DNA from 3 places in the Ammoniphilus sp. CFH 90114 genome. Region 3 is predicted to be linked to each of the others. Evidence: predicted binding sites of a transcription regulator. Region 3 holds the regulator's gene; each other region holds the start of a gene.
What was found. Region 3 encodes Rex, which represses fermentation and respiration genes when NADH is low (regulators of the CRP and FNR family bind a similar motif). Its sites were predicted from a motif close to TTGTGAAATATTTCACAA; they were not measured.
Positions count from the first base shown of each region.

Region 1: a site for Rex is predicted at 2,084-2,101, ahead of EIZ39_RS18995 (hemerythrin domain-containing protein). Genes of this name have one in related genera too.
Region 2: a site for Rex is predicted at 2,156-2,173, ahead of EIZ39_RS06185 (YdjY domain-containing protein). Genes of this name have one in related genera too.

Region 1 is NZ_SDLI01000009.1:85,251-89,509, forward strand. Features, by position in the region: gene EIZ39_RS18985 (hypothetical protein) at 1-471, opposite strand, end outside; gene EIZ39_RS18990 (SpoVR family protein) at 550-1,980, opposite strand; gene EIZ39_RS18995 (hemerythrin domain-containing protein) at 2,150-2,599, shown strand; gene yhbH (sporulation protein YhbH) at 2,693-3,847, opposite strand; gene EIZ39_RS19005 (PrkA family serine protein kinase) at 3,882-4,259, opposite strand, start outside.
Region 2 is NZ_SDLI01000002.1:310,753-315,011, reverse strand. Features, by position in the region: gene EIZ39_RS06195 (dihydrolipoyl dehydrogenase family protein) at 1-201, opposite strand, end outside; gene EIZ39_RS27245 (TVP38/TMEM64 family protein) at 220-1,374, opposite strand; gene EIZ39_RS06185 (YdjY domain-containing protein) at 1,441-2,118, opposite strand; gene EIZ39_RS06180 (peptide ABC transporter substrate-binding protein) at 2,336-3,970, shown strand; gene EIZ39_RS06175 (S-layer homology domain-containing protein) at 4,208-4,259, opposite strand, start outside.
Region 3 is NZ_SDLI01000008.1:35,920-40,178, forward strand. Features, by position in the region: gene groES (co-chaperone GroES) at 1-161, opposite strand, end outside; gene tatC (twin-arginine translocase subunit TatC) at 453-1,220, opposite strand; gene EIZ39_RS17525 (redox-sensing transcriptional repressor Rex) at 1,213-1,860, opposite strand; gene EIZ39_RS17530 (molybdopterin-binding protein) at 1,887-2,879, opposite strand; gene EIZ39_RS17535 (MogA/MoaB family molybdenum cofactor biosynthesis protein) at 2,873-3,388, opposite strand; gene EIZ39_RS17540 (5-formyltetrahydrofolate cyclo-ligase) at 3,472-4,050, opposite strand; gene abc-f (ribosomal protection-like ABC-F family protein) at 4,137-4,259, shown strand, end outside.

The DNA.
Region 1 (4,259 bases), on a different contig from region 3:
GAGGCGCACCCATTCCTTCAAATGATCTTGGTCCTCATTGCCCAGTTGTTCCTCCACGGCTGAACATATAAACGAACGACAGACACTATTTTTAAAATAAGGATCAAGACCACACCCTTTACCTTCGACGAAAAATTGACATACCGAAAACTTAAGCTTCCAATCCGTAAGCTCTGTCTTGGAAAGAAACTGATCCCGGGTAATATGTTCATAGCTGTTATGCACATAAGCATGAACAACAACCTCGTATTCTGCTAGCGTTCGATCCGCATTCTCATAGATGCGCTTGATAAAGAATTCACGCTTCCCGGATTTCACCATCTTCCAGATTTCATACAAGGAAAAAACAGGGCTATAGCTGCAGCAACCGACGTGCTGTAGATCTTGGCTATATGGCGCAAAATAATCGTCAGGACAGGATCGACAAAGACTTGTCATAATCTGTTTATTTTCAGAATCCCAATAAATCATGCACATCCACCCTCTAAACGGAAATAAATATGATCTTAACTGAAGAAAAGGAGCTGGGTCAACCAGCTCCTTTTACCATTACATAAATCTCCGGTGAGTTTTCTTGCCATCATGACTAAACAGGACTTGTCGTTCCTCCACAGTAGACTCCAGATGGACCGTTTTCCCCCATAGCTTATAAACGTATGGCAGGGTTTTCTCCACATACTTAATATCGAGCTCCATCCCTTCAAAATGGTGTTTAATATAGAGCTCACCATTCTTTAAGTAATCTCCATTTTCTACAGTAAGATAAGGAAATCCTCCATTCACACGTGAAGTGACTAACTGGTCGCGGACGATCTCCCAGGTCTTATCTGTTATGGTCCAGTCGTTGCCTTGTTTGGCAAACACATACATATCTAATTCTTCCACAAGTTCTTTTGTTAAGTAATTGCGTATAAAGGAAATATCCGAATCAAGTTCTCTAATTTCAAACATTTTTTTGCGTCCTTGCCCCATCTTTCGTCCGAATTTTTGTTGCTCTTCTTCCGTCGGATTATCCCACTTATTTTCTATATATTCAAACATCTTTAAGCCCAAGTAATATGGATTGATGCTTGTCGTGGAAGGTTGAACTACGCCTGCGTTCAATTTAGCAAACTCGACCGTTTCTGATTCGGTTAATTCCATTTCTCGGAGTATTCTTTGATGCCAATAGGAAGCCCAACCCTCATTCATGATTTTAGTCTCAAGCTGCGGCCAGAAATAAAGCATCTCGTTTCGCATGATGGTCAGAATATCCTTCTGCCAGTCCTTCAAATGAGGGGCGTAGCCTTCAATAAAGAGTAAGAGGTCCTTTTCTGGCTCGGGCGGAAACTTCGTCTCATTGGTTTCGTTTTCAGCGGCCGCCTTTCTTTTTGCTTGTTCTTCAGGGTCGAGTCCCCATAGGTCATCATAGCGGCCACTCTTCGCCAATCCCTTTTTCTCCTTCCGGGGCTCCTGGTTGCTCCATCGAAGTTTAGAGGCGAACAATCCAGGATCAATATGCTCCTGAACGGCTAATATAGCATCTAGAAAGCTCTCTACTTCCTCCTTCCCATATAAAATTTCGTATTGGCGTATGCGTTCAGCACTGGCTGACATACTTTCAACCATATCCCGATTGGTATTCGAAAAACGAATATTATTCTTAAAAAAATCACAATGTCCCAGAACATGAGCAACAATAAGCTTATTTTGAATCAGGCTGTTCCCTTCCAATAGGAAGGCATAGCATGGATTCGAGTTAATAACCAACTCATAGATTTTACTTAATCCCAGATCATATTGAAGCTTCATCCTGTGAAAGGATTTACCAAAACTCCAATGAGAGAAACGGGTCGGCATGCCATACGCACCAAAGGTATATATAATATCCGCCGGGCATATCTCATAACGCATAGGGTAAAAGTCCAAACCAAATCCTACTGCGATTTCGGTAATTTCATCAATGGCTCTTTCGAGTTGTTTTTTTTCCTCTAGCGTCATCTTTTCACCTCACCTTATTTAAACCGATAGCTTAAAACTGTCCTTATCCATACTATATGTGATAGAAAATGCCCTTTATGCCTGCTTAGAAGTATAAATCCCCCTGTGAACTTATTCACAGCCAATCAGCCTTCCCCGATTTACAATAATTGTAGGGGAGGGATAAACCATGATAGAGAACACTGTAACCGACCGTATAAGTCTACTGATTGGGCAGCATGAGGAGCTTAAATCAATCTCAAATACAGCACAGAAATTGATATTCACCGCTACTCGTCCTGTAATGAAAGAATTGATCTCTCAATTGTTTAAACTAACGGAAGAGCATGTTAAACAAGAAGAGGAGATTCTTTTACCTTTATTAAAAGAGATGTATTACTCTGATGCTCAGGAGATCTCTGGATTTATCATAGACGAGCATAATCAGATCAGAAAGCAGTTGATGGTACTTATGGATTCTATGGATTCATTCGATGAACATGATACGGAATGGGCACATTCTATTCAATGTGTATTGATTAATCAATTAGCCCACATCTTTGAAGAAGAACAGGTGCTGTTCCCACTAATCAAAAAGCATTTCAGTCAAAAAAGTTCACATTTGAGACATCTTAACTAAACTTATGTTTTGATGTCTTCTTTTTTGTTGTTCAAAATCATAAACAAAAGACTAACCCTATTACCGAGTTAGTCAAGATGCCTTCATTAATCCTTATTTAACAGCTTCTTCTCTTTTCTGGAAGAAAGACTTAAGTGCTTTATAAACTTCGCCCTTTTCTCTAATCACACAATACTTAAACTTGGGATCGTTAACATGCTTATAGGCAGACATAAGGGTCGAGTGACGATTGTATTGATTGACCTCTCCATAGCCAAACATGTTGGACCTCTTCATTAATTCTCCTACCAGCTTCACACACCGCTCATTATCCGAAGTTAGGTTATCCCCGTCAGAGAAATGGAACGGATAAATATTGTACTGAGAAGGAGGATATCTTGTATCGATGATTTCTAGGGCTTTCCGGTAAGCAGAGGAGCAAATCGTCCCCCCGCTTTCCCCTTTAGAGAAGAAGGCCTCCTCCGTAACCTCTTTCGCTTCGGTGTGATGGGCGATAAATACAATTTCTACTTTCTCATACTTGGTTCTGAGGAAGCGAGTCATCCAGAAAAAGAAGCTTCGGGCTATATATTTTTCAAAAATCCCCATACTTCCGCTTGTGTCCATCATCGCGATGACTAAAGCATTGGACCTTGGTTTTTTCACTTCATCCCATGTCTTAAACCTTAGATCATCATTTGTAATTCCTTTAAGCTGCGCCTTACCGGTCATAGCACTTCGCTTAATGGCTTCCAGGATCGTTCGCTTCTTATCGATATTGCCCATAAGCCCTTTTTTTCGGATATCATTAAATTCAATATCGGTAACCGTAATATTCTGCTGATCCTTTTGTTTTAGATTGGGCAATTCCATTTCCGCGAACAGCATCTCTTCCAATTCCTCAACGGAAATCTCTGCTTCATAATAGTCTTGACCTGGCTGGTCTCCAGCCCCTTGCCCTTTGCCGGCTCCCTGTGTTGGGTCTCCATCGCGGGCGATAACATCGCCCACCTTAGAGTCCCCTTTGCCTTGGCCAACCTGTTTATTCTTGTTGTGATTGTAGCGGAAGCGGTATTCATCAAGAGAACGTATCGGAATTTTTACAACATCTCTACCATCAGACATGATGATACTCTCTTCACTTACGAGATCTGGGAGATTTTGCTTGATGGCTTCTTTTACCTTTTCCTGATGCCTTACCTGATCCTGATAGCCTTTGCGGTGTAGTGACCAATCTTCTTGGGATACGATATACAAAGGCTCTTTCATTCGATTCCTCCTTAGGCGTTACCGTTCGAAAGCTCTAACGATTCAGCAAGCTTCCTACATACCTTAACAACTCGTTGGCACAGTGAGGGCAATAGCTATGGTCATCAATCAACCTCTTCGTTACCTCATTAACCTTCTTCAACTGGCTTTCATCTGGTGTTTTAGATGAAGTGGTAATCTTAACGACATCCTTAAGATCAGCGAAGAGCTTCTTCTCGATCGCTTCCCTCAAGCGCTCATGATTATTATATTCGAACCTCTTCCCTTTGCGTGCATAGTGCGAGATACGAATGAGGATCTCTTCTCGGAAAGCCTTCTTCGCATTCTCCGAGATACCAATTTGTTCCTCAATGGATCTCATCAGCTTTTCATCAGCTTCCATCTCCTCGCCGGTAACCGGATCTCTCATCTT
Region 2 (4,259 bases), on a different contig from region 3:
AATATTGGATTGTCGTGCTACATAAACTGTCTTCGCTGCATGAAGAAACGATTTACTGGGGATACATCCCGTCCATAGACAATCTCCCCCTAACGGTCCGTCTTGAATAAGAGCAACCTTAGCACCAAAGCTAGCTGCTCCGGCAGCTGTAACCAATCCTCCCGCCCCTCCACCAAGGACGATGAGATCATAAGTTTTCATAGTAAGCCACCTTTATATTTAAGCAGAAATTTGTTTTGCCAGACTGGATTTCTTTTTCCATGCTGAAATGATCACCGCTAGACAGATCGTGACAATGAAGATCCAGAAAAGAATTTTCACTGACCCTGAAGCGGTCTGACCTAAGTAAGAATAAAGAATGGTGGCTGGAGCCTGACCAATCCCTGTTGCAATCCAGAATCCCCAGAATCTCATGGAAGTTAACCCTGCAGCATAGCTTACCACATCAAATGAAATAAAGGGCAGCAACCTTGATACGAGAATTGATTGTTTACCGTACTGCTGAAAAAATTTATCTGTCATCTCAATTGCGGATTTACTCACTAACTTCTCGACAGCGGGTCTTCCTAAAGAACGTGCAATGAAAAAGCATAAAGCCGCACCAAGCATCGCGCTGCTCCAAGAAAGCAGACCGCCCCAGAAGGCTCCGAACAGCATCCCATTTGCGAAGGTAATCACGAACGCGGGTAAAGGAGCTAGGACCGCCTGAAAGATCATAAGCAACGCAGAAACGATTGGTGCAAAATAACCAAAGGATAAGAGATAGTCACGAAAGGCCTCAATATCAGCGGCTGCAAGCATAGCAGAAGCATCATTAATAAAATACCTTATTCCTGGCTGAACAAAGTAAAGCAATACAAAGACAAAGCTTATACCAACAACAGCAAAGATTGAATTACGTTGTGCTTTCGTCATGATTTTTCTCCCTTCTTCCAACTGTTTTTGGTAAAACAAGTGGCTTAACAGCCCAACGATAAATATCACTAAAATTGCTGAATTCATTTGGCTAAGAGAAAGATGAGGCATATAGATTCCCTGCCGGAGAACGTAGGCTGGTACGATAAGCAGCCGATCCCATTGAAAGGACTGGACAATCAATAGGGTTAGAGGACCGCCTACCAAGATACTAGCATGAACATATCGCTTCTCCCAAATAAGCCAATGGTCTAAAACAAAAAATTGATTCAGGAGAAATAGGATGATCGCTATTCCAACAAATACGGGAACCATGGCTCCTAGGTTGGCTCTCATATCAAGCCACGTCCATTTTACTAATGCATTAGCCAAGCTTAAGCTAAATATGAACGAGAAAAAGCCGGCATTTAAGATACCAAAAATGAATTGAAAAGTTCGATTGGTGGGTGCGATTGACATGTCGATCATCACCTCCTATTTGGTTAAAGGGCATAAACGCATGTTTATGCCCAACAAGTAAAAAAATTAGAGTAATTTAAAAGTTACGATGACTGGTGTTCCATCTGCAGGTAATACATCCTTGTTCCCTATAAATTCAACTTCTTTGTCCGCAAAAGCACCTTGGTGTTGGTGATGATTGCTTGTAATCCCCACTGGGCAGCTGTCAAAGCAAGCTAGACAACCTGTAAAGGCATCAATAGAGCGAGCATGATTCCCACCAAACTTGTACTCAATTGGCTTCCCCGTAGAATCTAATACCAGCTCTGTCATCTTATACTCCTTAGGTGCTCCCTCCCAAGAGATGGTTACATCCAGAACAGAGCCTTCAATAGTCTGACCTGCCGTATCCGGGGTCAAGTTATTGCCTGCTTCCGCTCCGATGGCCATTAAAGCATCGTGGAAGTTAGCTTGGTTAGCATAAGAAGTAAATAATGCCTGACCACCATATTTTCCCTCATGGAAGTTAAGACCATGACGAGTAGGCTCAACCGTATATTTACCATTAAGTTTAGCGAACACTTTGACCGTCTTTGCTTCTTTATCTACAACTAGCGGTTGCTGCTCCGTTGTATCTACTCCTTCAGCCGCAACGGTTTGCGTTCCTTTCACCTTTGCTCCCCCACTGGTTTCCTGTCCTCCACCACAAGCTGTCAAGGAGACAGCCACCAGAGCGGCCAGTAAAAGATAAGTCAATTTCTTCATAAATGATAGCACCTCCAATAAATAATTCCTTTTGACCCTATAAAATATATCACAAAATCTAATTTGCATGATAACTTTTCTTTAGCATTTAGCACATACAAGAAAACTCAAAAAATTATACCAACAGAAAATATGTACTTCAAAGTTTACCAAAGTAATGATATAGTAGATTTGCAGGTCTCTAGCATCTTAAATAAATAAATGGGGGTAATAGTAGATGAAGAAATTATTCACCGGCGTACTCAGCACGGCGATGATCGCTAGTTTAGCTATCACTGGCTGTAGCTCCAACCAAGAGACTACTCCAAGTCCTAACGATGGCAAAACCGAAGAGAAGGCAGCGGAAAAGAAAGAAAGCGTTATCCGTATGAATATTCAGACGGAACCGCCTTCCCTACACCCTGGTATCGCCACAGATACACAATCCATCACCGTTATTCGTGCGACTATGGAAGGTTTAATGAGAATCGGAATGGATGGAAAGCCTCATGAAGCAGCAGCTGAGAAGGTAGAAATCTCCGAAGATCTTAAGACTTATACTTTTACCATCCGCGATCATAAATGGAGCAATGGTGAAGCTGTCACGGCCCACGATTTTGAATATGCTTGGAAGTGGATTCTAACTCCTACCAATGAAGCTCCTTATGCTAACTTACTATACTTGATCGAGAATGCTGAAGCTGCAAAGAAGGGTGAAGCATCCCTTGACGATGTTGGTGTGAAGGCTCTTGACGAAAAGACTCTTCAAGTAACCTTAAACAACCCAACTCCTTACTTCTTAGAATTTACTGCTTTCTCTGTTTTCTACCCAATGAACAAGGCTGTTAATGAAGGAAATACAAATTGGCATGCGGAAGCAAACACACACGTTGGTAATGGTCCTTACAAGCTAGCTGAATGGGCTCATGGATCTGAACTAGTACTTAAGAAGAGTGACACCTATTGGGATGCTGCATCTGTTAAAGGTGACACCGTTAAGTTGATGGTCATTGAAGATCAAAATACAGAAGTAAGCATGTTTGAAGCAGGAGAATTGGACTGGGCAGGATCCCCTCTTTCTGAGATTCCACCAGATGCTCTAGTACCTCTATTACAAGAAGGTAAAGTAACTAGCCAACCAATCGCTGGTACTTACCTCTACCGTTTTAACACAACAAAAGAGCCATTCACGAACGCAAAAATTCGTAAAGCATTCTCTTATGCAATTGACCGTCAGAGCTTAGTAGAAAACGTAGCACAAGGTGGACAAATGCCTGCTATGGCTTGGGTTCCTCCAACTATGATTCCTGAGAATGAAAAAGGTCTATTCCAAGACAACAACGTAGAAGAAGCGAAGAAGCTATTAGAAGAAGGATTGAAGGAACTTGGTAAAGACAGCCTTCCTCCTATTGAACTTCTTTACAACACTCAAGAGCTGAACACGAAACTTGCTCAAGCCATCCAAGATCAATGGAGGGCTAACCTAGGCGTTGAGGTTACTCTAGTAAATAAAGAAAGAAAAGTACAATTAGAAGAAGAAAAAGCTGGCCAATACATGATGTCCCGTGGAGCTTGGTTAGGGGATATCAACGATCCTGTTAACTTCCTTGAGCTTTTCGTTGCAGTTGAAGGTAACAACCGCACGTATTGGACAAACCCAGAATTCACGAAGTTAATTAACGACACTTACGCTATGAACGATAACAATGCCCGTATGGAAAACTTCAAAAAGGCTGAGAAGATCCTTATGGACGAAATGCCATTCATGCCAATCTACTTCTACACTTACAACTACATGAAGGCTGACAACTTGAAGGATGTTTACATGGACGGTCTTGGAAGTCTTGACCTGAAGTGGGCTTACATGGAGTAATAGATTTGATGAGAATAAGCGGAGGTTACTCCGCTTATTTTTTTTGATTCTGGGAGGATCCGGGTGCTGGGTAGATCACCGGCAAATAGGAGGATAAAGTTGTTATCCTCCACCTATTTTCCCTTTTTCTGCGCCACTTTTGGAAATAACGGAAGTTTATCCGCTTAACTTGAACGTGTCCCCAAACAAGCAAAAAAAGAAGGATGCACCAAAATAGGCACATCCTTCTCCCATTACTTATCGCTTTTCTACTACAATTAGATATACTTCGTTATCTGCGTTCTTCCAT
Region 3 (4,259 bases):
GCAACGCGCTCTCCGTTCTCAATACGTCCAGAACCTACAGCTACAACGCGGCCCTCTTGAGGCTTTTCCTTTGCTGTGTCTGGTAGAACGATCCCACTTGCTGTTGTCTCTTCCTTAGCAATTGCTTCGATAACCACGCGATCACCTAATGGTCTTAACACTGTGAAACACCCTCCTTAAGGACATTTGCGTTTTATTAGCACTCATTCAACTTGAGTGCTAACACATTTATTATAATAGTCATTTTTCCCCAACTTTGCAAGCCCCTAAATCACTTTTTTTATTAAAAATTTGTAAATATATGTATGAACTACAGATTTACCCTTTCCATTTTGTCCCAAGGTGAGGCTAAGCATACCAAGGGTCATATGTGGAGAGTATTTTATCGATTTTAGTGAATCCTGAAGGGACGCAACCCAATCCATCACAAAAAAGAGGAGATCACTCTCCTCTTAATCGTCTGTTTTAATAATCGCAAATTCTTCTTCCCATTCCTTGTCTCTTTCCTTCTGTTTGCGATAGACGAATCCGGATAGCCAGATACTAATCTCATAAAGCGCAATGAGCGGGATGGAGACAAGAATATTGGATATAAAGTCTGGTGGGGTAACTAAAGCTGCGATGGTGACAAAGATCAATATAGAATACTTGCGGAACTTCTTAAGAATCATCGGGTTGACCACCCGAATCGTGGTCAAAAACAAAATGACGACTGGGAGTTCAAAAAGCAAGCTGACAGGAAGAATTAAGTTAAACATGAACTGGAAATATTGCGTTAGCCCGTAGGTTTCTTCTGCCCCCAAAGCAAACGTGAAGTTGGACATAAACCCAATAATCATAGGAAGTAAGATATAATAGCCGAAGCTTAAGCCCAACAGCAGTAAGATAATGGCAAAAGGAATATAAATCAGCAAGGCCCTCTGCTCCACTTGGGTAAGTCCTGGAGACATAAATCGCCACACATGAAATAAAATAACAGGCAACGTCAGTATAACAGCAATGATAAAGGCCACTTGCATATAGATCCGCAGAGCATCCGAGAACCCAAATACATGCCACGAAATGTTAGACGCAGCTGGATCATTCTTTAAATGTTCTACAAGGGTTGGTGCTACGACAAAACCTATGATCATAAACAAGATAAAAAAGGAAATAACCCAAATAAGCCTTTTTCTTAGCTCAGATAGGTGATCCACCATTGACATTTCTTTATCATTCATTTTCTTCTACGACCACCGGTTCATTTTTTTTCAAAAAGTAGACAAGCGACTGCAACTCAACGCTAAGATCGATATAATGAATTTTTATATCCTCGGGTACTTGCAATCTAGTCGGGGTAAAATTTAGGATTCCCTTAATTCCAGATTTCACAAGTTGATCCGTAACATCTTGCGCTGCATGTACCGGCACGGTAAGGATAGCAACTAATGCATCCTCCTCTTCCACTACACTTACAAAATCATTCAAAGGATAAATCGGGATTCCATTTATCTTTTGTCCAACCTTCGATGGATCATTATCAAACGCGGCAACTATCATCGCGTTATTTTTTAAGAAGTCATACTGAAGGAGAGCGGTACCTAAATTTCCCACTCCCACGAGGATAACATGGGTTGTTTCATCCTGCTTCAAGAACTCTCTTAGAAATTGAATTAAATACTCTACATCATACCCATAACCTTTTCTCCCTAACGCTCCTAAATAGGAAAGATCTCGACGTATTGTTGCTGGATCAATATTCAGCGACCGGCTGAGCTCTGCTGAAGAAACCCTAGTAATACCCAATGAGGAAAGCCCGTGAAGATATCGAAAATATATGGGAAGTCTCTTCGCTGTTACTTTAGGTATAGCTTGTTCCATGAGCTCACCTCCTCATCGTCAATTTACTAACACGAATGAAATCCTCCGTAGCCCATGGAGGTAATATCTTTGGCTGTGATCTTCTCTCCCGCAAGAATTCTAGGCAAGAACACATCAAAGGAAGTATGCGGATCATGCATTACGCATCCTGGTAGTCCCATGATCGGAATATCCCCGTAATAGGCCATCAGCAGCATAGAGCCTGGAAGCATAGGGGTTCCGTAGCGGACCACTTCAGCTCCTACCCCTTTGATTGCGCCAGGTGTACGATCGTCAGGATCCACCGACATTCCTCCAGTCACGAGGATCAAGTCAACCTTTTTATCGATAAAGTACCTTATCTCATTCTGAATCTGCTCGGCATCATCATTCGCAAGTCTTTGCTCTATTACTTCAGAGCCGAAAGCCTTAAGCTTCGCCCGGATGACAGGACCAAACTTGTCCTGAATTCTTCCGGTATAAACCTCACTTCCCGTTGTTACGACCCCCACCCTCATAGGCTTAAAGGGCTTCACGGAGAGAGCAGATTGTTCTGCTAATCGTTCAACTGCCAGAATCTTGCCTTCCTCAATAATCAATGGGATGGGCCGAACACCAGCCAAGGATTGACCCGGTTGGACCACTTGATTATCTACTAAGGTAGATAAAGAGATTCCTTCTAGTTCATTGACCTGGTGAACAATATCTGCTCGAACCTTGAGCAAACCATGTATCTTGGATTTAAGTGTCACTTTTCCTTCGACTGGCTCTGTTAAGAGGATTTCGCCCCCCGCTAGTGCCTTCGCCATTCTTTCCGCTCCCTCATTCTCATGAAGGTAGCCAACAGGTATGTCCATGATATAAATATGTCTTTTTCCGATGTCTAACAATAGAGGTATATCTTCTGGTGTGATTTCATGCCCCGCCTTAAATGCTCTTCCTTTAAACTCACCTGGGAGAATACGAGTCAAGTCATGACCGAGTCTCATTCCCACAGCTTGTTCAACTGGCACTTCTATCAAGTACGAAGATTTCACCACTTTTCCTCCCTTGTAATAGATCCAACCCCCACATTCCCATGAATGATATTAATCGCATGTGGAATCTGGTCGCATATAGCTGTAAAACACTCTTCCACTCCCTTAGGGTTGCCAGGAAAGTTCACAATTAGGGTGTTGCCTCGTGTACCTGAAATCGCACGAGTGAGCATCGCACGACGAGAATTCGCAAGAGATGCCCTTCTCATCTCTTCCGCTAGTCCTGGAACATGGCGATCGATAACCCCTTCTGTAGCTTCAGGAGTCACATCCTCCGGACTAAGTCCCGTTCCACCAACGGTTAAAAGTAAATCCACTCTTTCTCTATCCGTTAGCTCAATCATAGTCTCCTTCAGCATCTCGATGCTATCGGGAACAGTGCGATGAATATGTATCTCACTATCTAAGTGCTTCTTTAGCAACTCAATTAGCTTTTCTACGCTATCGTTTTCTCTTTCTCCTCGATAAATCGAATTGCTCGCTGTGACAACACCAATTTTATATACAGACATGAAAATCCTCCTAGTTGAAAGATAAATAAGTCTCAGTTCAGTAACAAGAGTCCATCTATATTGTACATGATTTCACAACGTAATTAAAACGAATTTATACAGTCAATCCATCCCTCGTCCGTAACAATGGTTTCCATCCGGAAGTCATGGTCATCCATTGGAATGGATTCTACGATTTGTTCTACAAAACAAGGTGCGATCATCCTTGGCAGTTTAGGAAGCTTTGACAAAAAACGATCATAGTAGCCCCCTCCATACCCAAGTCTTCCACCATTATGGTCAAAAGCTACACCTGGCATAATAATAAGATCTATTTTCTCTAGATTCGCTGTCGGTGATATTTCGGGGTCAGGCTCTAAGATGCCATAGATTCCCGGAACTAAGGTTTCCCATCCCCTAAACAGGTAAGGAACCATTTCTTTTTTTTCTACAAACGTCTTCGGAATAACGACTTCTTTTCCCTCTTGCAAGGCCGTCGATAACAGCTCACGAATATCCACTTCATCCCCAAAAGGGACAAAGGAAAACAAAGTTTTTGCTTCTTTATAGCTTTGGTTATCTAATATTTGACGAACAATTTGCTCAGACTTTTTCTTTCTTATACTGCTCTCTATCTGACTTCTCTTGGATAGTATTTGCTTTCTTAACCATTTTTTGCTCACTATGTTCATCTTCCTCCCTTCCCCGTCACCTTTCGCATAAGGAATGTGGTAAACTAAAGAATGTATATTAATACGAGGTGACATCCATGATTTTATTACAAGCAGTTGACATTTCCAAATCGTTTGCTGCAGAACCCATACTCAGCGGAATAAACCTGCAGATTCAAACCGGCGAGAGAATTGGACTTGTCGGAGTTAATGGAGCAGGA